Regions from separate parts of the Janthinobacterium longum genome, predicted to be linked through region 1. Evidence: riboswitches for the same ligand, from Rfam matches in the RefSeq annotation. Region 1 holds a riboswitch; the other holds the start of a gene.

The links. Region 1 has a riboswitch for thiamine pyrophosphate ahead of ACQ4WM_RS03780 (TonB-dependent siderophore receptor). Riboswitches for the same ligand answer to the same signal wherever they lie in the genome.
Region 2: linked by a shared signal. The riboswitch ahead of thiC (phosphomethylpyrimidine synthase ThiC) and the one ahead of ACQ4WM_RS03780 (TonB-dependent siderophore receptor) in region 1 are both predicted to bind thiamine pyrophosphate.

Annotation. Positions count from the first base shown of each region.
Region 1 is NZ_JBNYXQ010000001.1:824,282-827,690, forward strand. It holds gene ACQ4WM_RS03770 (ferritin family protein) at 1-43, opposite strand, end outside; gene ACQ4WM_RS03775 (iron-containing alcohol dehydrogenase) at 188-1,345, shown strand; TPP riboswitch at 1,401-1,498, shown strand; gene ACQ4WM_RS03780 (TonB-dependent siderophore receptor) at 1,552-3,409, shown strand, end outside.
Region 2 is NZ_JBNYXQ010000007.1:100,075-103,483, reverse strand. It holds gene thiC (phosphomethylpyrimidine synthase ThiC) at 1-1,549, opposite strand, end outside; TPP riboswitch at 1,629-1,741, opposite strand; gene ACQ4WM_RS17950 (hypothetical protein) at 1,800-2,054, opposite strand; gene ACQ4WM_RS17945 (response regulator) at 2,093-2,899, opposite strand; gene ACQ4WM_RS17940 (hybrid sensor histidine kinase/response regulator) at 2,923-3,409, opposite strand, start outside.

The sequences.
Region 1 (3,409 bases):
CAGTGGCCGGCAAGCCGGATTCTTCCAGGGGGTGATGGGACATGCTGTTTCCTTTGTGTGCGCGGGCGACATGCCTCGATATGCGCTGCATTTTCCACCGCGCGCCGGAAAATCTCAAGCGGCAAACACGCGTGCTGCCATCATCGTCCATAATCAGGCCTCGAACCTCATCAGCATCAGGAGAGCCATGATCAATTTCGACTTCTACAATCCCACCCAGATCCTGTTCGGCCAGGGCCAGATCGCCGCCATCGGCAAGCTGATACCGCCACAGGCCACAGTGCTGATGACCTATGGCGGCGGCAGCATCAAGCAGAACGGCGTCTACGATGAAGTGCGCGCCGCACTGGCCGGCCACACGGTACTCGAATTTTCCGGCATTGAACCGAACCCCAGCTATGAAACCCTGATGCAGGCCGTCGCCCTGGTAAAAAGCGAAGGCATCGATTTCCTGCTCGGCGTGGGCGGCGGCTCGGTGGTCGACGGCACCAAGTTCATCGCGGCGGCCGCCCTGCGCGAAGGCGAGGCGTGGGACATCCTGGAAAAAGGCGGCAAGATCATCGACGCCGCCCTGCCCTTCGGCACCGTATTGACCCTGCCCGCCACCGGTTCCGAAATGAACGGCTCGGCCGTCATCACGCGCAAGGCAACGCAGGAAAAGCGCTCGTTCATGAGCCGCAAGGTGTATCCGAAATTTTCCGTGCTCGACCCGACCAAAACGTTTACCCTGCCGCTGCGCCAGGTCGGCAATGGCGTCGTCGACGCCTTTGCCCACGTGATGGAACAGTACCTGACCGCCTCCGTCAACGCTTCGGTACAGGACCGCTTCGCCGAAGGCATCTTGCTGACCCTGATCGAGGAAGGCCCCAAGGCGCTGTCGCACCCGGACGACTATGACGTGCGCGCCAACGTGATGTGGTGCGCCACGCTGGCGTTGAACGGCCTGATCGGCGTGGGCGTGCCGCAGGACTGGTCGACCCACGCGATCGGCCACGAACTGACGGCACTATATGAACTCGACCATGCGCAAACCCTGGCCGTGATCCTGCCCAGCATGCTGCGCGTGCGCAAGCAGGCCAAGCGCACCAAGCTGCTGCAATACGCGGCCCGCGTGTGGGGCCTGGATGGTGGCGACGAGGACGGCCGCATCGAAACGGCGATTGCGCGCACCGAATATTTCTTCCGCCATATGGGTGTCAAGACGCGCCTGGCCGACTATGGCCTCGGTCATGACAGCGTCGACGCCGTGATTGCCGCACTGGAAGCGCATGGCATGACCGCGCTCGGCGAACAGGGCGAAGTGACCCTGGCCGTCAGCCGCAAGGTGCTGGAACTGAGTCTGTAGACTGTTGTAAAAGCGCCAGCCTGGCAGACAGCGGGCGGCGGTTCATGTTAAGCTATCAATTCGCTAGGGGTCCTGGAGCAGTCATCCGGGTGAGAGATACCCTTCGTACCTGATCTGGATAATGCCAGCGAAGGAAAGCGCAAAGTACCTCCCTCCTTTGATAGCTCCTGCGTTGGCGCCAGCCGAACATGCCACCACGAGCAATCATGCCTACACCGAATTTGTCTGTCTCCCTGTTGACCCTGGCCATCGCACAGGCTTTTGCTGCGCCCGTCTTTGCTGCTGACGCTGTCGATACACCTTCCAGCATGGCCGAAGTCATCGTTACCGCCAGCAAGGTGCCAGCCGCCCAGCGCGCCTCGGTGGGCGGCTTCAGTGACGCGCCGCTGCTGCAGACGCCAGCCGCCGTCACCGTCATTTCGCAACAAACCATGCAGGACCTGCAGATCCGCAATACCAGCGACGCCGTGCGTCTGGACGCCAGCATCAATGACGCCTACAACGCGGTTGGCTATGCCGAACAGTTCTCGATCCGCGGCTTCAAGCTCGACAACAATTCCAGCTACCGCAAGGACGGCATCGCGATTCCCGGCGATACGCAAATTCCTCTGGAAAACAAGGAACGCATCGAAGTATTGAAAGGCCTGGCAGGCTTGCAGGCCGGCATGGCCGCGCCGGGCGGCGTGATCGACTTTATCGTCAAGCGCCCCACCAATACGCCACTGCGTACGGTTACGGTCGAGGCGCGAGAACGCGGCACCGTGTATGGCGCGCTGGACCTGGGCGGCCGCCTGGACGACCCGCGTTTCGGCTACCGCATCAATGTGGCGGCGGAGCGCCTGCGCTCGTACGTCAAGGGCGCCGATGGCAACCGCAAGTTCATCTCGGGCGCGTTCGACTGGCAGATCTCGCCGCAGGCGCTGCTGCAGCTCGACGCCGATTACCAGGACAAATCGCAGATCACGGCGCCAGGTTTTCAACTGCTGGGCAACACCACCCTGCCGACCGGTGTCAGCGCCGACACGCTGCTCAACCTGCAACCGTGGACGCGCCCGGTCGACACCATCACCAGCAATCTCGGCCTGCGCTTCCAGTACGCGTTCGACGACAACTGGCACGCTACCCTCAGCGCCAACCAGCACTCGTTCAAGCGCGACGACTACACGGCGTTTCCGTATGGCTGCGGCGCGCAGGAACTGTTTCCGGGCTTCTGCAGCAATGGCGACTACGATGTGTACGACTACCGCAGCCTGGGCGAAACCAAGAAACCCTTGAGCGCGCAAGCCATGATCCAGGGCAAATTCGCCACCGGCGCCCTGCACCATGAATTCACGGCGGGCGTGGCCACCTTCCACCGCAAGGACCGCGCCGGGCGCTATGTGTACGACTACGCCGGCACCAGCAATATCTATCAGCCCGTGATCGTGCCCATCTCGAACGGCGTGCAAGGCCCTGTGCGCGAAACGCGCAACGACAAGGAAAACTCGGTTTTCGTGCAGGATATTGTGAGCTTGTCCGCCAACTGGAAGCTGCATGCGGGCCTGCGCCATATCGATGTCGATGGTTTTCAATATGTGCTCAATGCCGACCCGAGCGTGGCCGAAGTGCGCGCCAAACATGCGTTCCTGCTGCCCAACCTGGCGCTGGTCTACAACCCGCTCGACAACGTGGCCGTGTATGGCGCGTATTCGCAGGGCATGGAGCATGGCGGCACGGCCGGTATCAATGCGGCCAATGCCAACCAAGAACTGTCGCCGAGCCGCTCGAAACAGATCGAGTTCGGCGTGAAAGCCGATATCACGCCCGAGCTGATGGTCGCTGCCAGCCTGTTCCAGATCCGCAAGGGCCTGGAATTCCAGAATGCCGACAGCTTTTTCGTGCGCGCCGGCCAGGCCCAGCACCGCGGCCTGGAACTGTCTGCGCAAGGCAAGGCCAGCGCCGACCTGAACATCGGCGTATCGGTCACCGCCCTGAACAGCCAGCAGTCAGGCACCGGTGTAGCATCGCTGGACGGCAAGCGTGTGCCGAACGTGCCGGCCCTCAAGAGCGCCATCAACCTCGACT
Region 2 (3,409 bases), on a different contig from region 1:
TGCCGTCTTTTACGTCCGCCTTGTTGGGCAGACCCAGGTGCTCCTTCGGCGTCACGTAGCACAGCATGGCCGTGCCATACCAGCCGATCATGGCCGCACCGATGCCCGAGGTGATATGGTCGTAGCCGGGCGCGATATCGGTGGTCAAAGGTCCCAGCGTATAGAACGGCGCTTCGCCGCACTGCTCCAGCTGCAGGTCCATGTTTTCCTTGATCAGTTGCATCGGCACATGGCCGGGGCCTTCGATCATTACCTGCACATCGTGCTTCCAGGCGATCTGCGTCAGTTCGCCAAGAGTTTTGAGTTCGCCCAGTTGCGCCTCGTCGTTGGCGTCATAAATGGAACCGGGGCGCAAGCCGTCGCCGAGCGAGAACGACACGTCATATGCCTTCATGATCTCGCAGATCTCTTCGAAATGGGTGTACAGGAACGATTCCTGGTGATGCGCCAGGCACCACTTGGCCATGATCGAGCCGCCGCGCGAGACGATACCGGTCAGCCGTTTGGCCGTCAGCGGCACATAGCGCAGCAGCACGCCGGCGTGGATGGTGAAGTAGTCAACGCCCTGCTCGGCCTGCTCGATCAGGGTGTCGCGGAAGATTTCCCAAGTTAAATCCTCGGCCTTGCCGTTGACTTTCTCCAGCGCCTGGTAGATCGGCACGGTACCGATCGGCACCGGGCTGTTGCGGATAATCCATTCGCGCGTTTCATGGATATGCTTGCCGGTCGACAGATCCATCACATTGTCGCCGCCCCAGCGGATGGCCCAGGTCATCTTTTCCACTTCCTCGCCGATCGACGAGGTCACGGCCGAGTTGCCGATATTGGCGTTGATTTTCACCAGGAAATTGCGGCCGATAATCATCGGTTCGACTTCCGGATGGTTGATATTGGCGGGGATAATGGCGCGGCCACGGGCGATTTCCTCGCGCACGAATTCGGCCGTGATCTCGGCAGGAATGCTGGCGCCGAACGACTGTCCCGGATGCTGGCGTCCCATCATTTCTGCCATGCGCTCGCCCATGGGGCCGGATGCCTTCAGCTCTTCCAGGTATTGCTGGCGGCGCATGTTTTCGCGGATGGCAACGAATTCCATTTCCGGCGTGATGATGCCTTGCCGCGCGTAATGCATCTGCGTGACGTTCTTGCCGGCCAGTGCGCGGCGCGGCTTGCGGTGCAAGTTGAAGCGCAGCTCGGCCAGTTTCGGGTCGGCAAGGCGGGCGATGCCGTAGTCCGAGCTCGGGCCGGGCAGCTCTTCGGTGTCGGCGCGTTCCAGTATCCATGGCAGGCGCGGCGTATCGAGGCCCGAGCGGATATCGATGGCGACGTCCGGGTCGGTGTACGGGCCGGACGTGTCGTAGACGTAGATGGGCGGATTTTTTTCGCCGCCGAACGACGCCTCCGTGTCGGACTGGCTGATGGCGCGCATCGGCACGCGGATGTCAGGCCGGCTGCCCTGCACATAAATCTTGCGTGAATTGGGCAGCGGCGCGATCGCGGCCTGGTCGACCGTGGCGGTGGCGGAAAGAAATGTCGGATTGGCGTTCATTTTGGCTCCTTGGCTAGCTTGTGATAAGCCTGGAGCCAGCTAAGGAGATTCGGCTGCGCGCACGCGGAAAATGCGAGGTGCGTTCATCCTAAAGCTTCCCTTCGCTGGCATTATCCAGATCAGGTTCGGAGGGTATTTCTCACCCGCATCTCACCGTGTTGCCACGGCGAGGCAGGACCCCTAGCGTTTGCCGCCTTGCGGCAGCGGAGCAATTATACGCGTTTCAGGCCGCGCGGCCAGCTGTGTTCAGTTATTTCTTCTTGCCCCAGCGCCACTGCGGCGGCTCGCCCTTCCACCAGCAGATGCCAACCAGCAAGACGAAGACGACCATTTCGTAGGCGATATAGGCGGCCAGCAGCTGATTTGGAGGAAACAGCACCACGCCGCAAGCGAGCAGCGCCAGCGCGCCGATGAACACTGCCCAGCCCTGCCAGACGATGGGCAAGCCCCAGCCGTAACCGTAGGTCTTGGCGGGGAACCAGTAGGAAGGCGATTTGTCGGTCATGATTTCTCTCGGACGATGCGAACAGCCGCCAGTATAAATCAGCTTTTTTGCTGGCGCGCCGTAATATCGAGCCCGATCCCGCGATAGCCGACAAACCGGCTGCCATGGTCGAACATCGGTTCGCCGCTGACCTGCAGGTATTGCGTGCTGCCGTCCGCATTCTGGCGGCTGTAGATAAAATCGAGGAACGGTTCGCGGGCAGCGATTTTTTCGTCGAGCAGGGCACGTTCGGTGGCGTTCCAGCGCTGCGGTTCATCTTCGCTGCCGATGCCCAACATTTCGGCCACGGGGCCGGAAAAGCGCGTCAGGTTGCCATCGGCGTCCTGTTCCCAGTACCAGTCCGACGACAGTTCGGTAAAGCGCTGGAAGCGCGCTTCGCTCTCGCGCAGTTCCGCCGTGCGTTCCTGCACCGCTTGTTCGAGCGACTTGTTGTAGTCGGCCAGCTTCTGGTACAGCAAGCGCACTTCCAGCATATTGTGGATGCGGGTTTTGACTTCCACCAGGTCAAACGGCTTGGCGACGAAATCCTTGGCGCCGGCCTGCAGCGCGCGCAGCTTGTGGCCGGGCTGGGCGGTGATCACCAGTACCGGCAGGTAGCTGCCCGCTTCGATATCGCGCAAGCCTTCCATCACTTCGAAGCCATCCATTTCCGGCATCTGCAAGTCGAGCAGGATCAGGTCGTAGCGGTGCTGCTGGTGCAGCGCGCGCACCGCCTGCGGGTCCATGGTGGAGGTAATGCGGGTATAGCCCGCGTTGCGCAGCACCTGCTCCAGCAGCATCACATTGGCTTCCTGGTCGTCGACGATCAGTATGCTGGCGTTCAATATCTCGGTGGCTTGTAACATGGCGGTAGTCCTGGTAGTTTTGTTTAGCGTACTGCGGTGTAGTCATCGGCCAGGCCATGCCTGGCCGCATGGTGCAGCGCCACGTCGAGCGCATCCATGAATTCGACAACCTTGATCGGTTTGGTCAGATAGCGGAAAAAGCCCGCCTCCAGCCCTTTTTCTATATCGCGCGGCACGGCGTTGGCCGACAGCGCCATCACCGGGATATGGCTGGTCAGCGGATCGTCGTGCAGGATGCGCAGCGCGCCAAAGCCGCTGATGCCGGGCAGGTTGATGTCCATCAGGATCACGTCGGGCTGGCAGGTGCGCGCCAGGTCGATGCCCAGGTGGGCATCGATGGCCGTCAGCAGTTTCAAATCGCTGCGGCGCGCGATCAGTTGCTCGACCAGCGCCAGGTTGGCCGGGTTGTCTTCCACGTACAGCAAGGTGCGCTGGGTATCGGAGTTTTCCTGCACCACCGGCAGCACTTCTCCTTCGCCCAGCACCAGCTGCGGCGCACGCGAGGCCTTG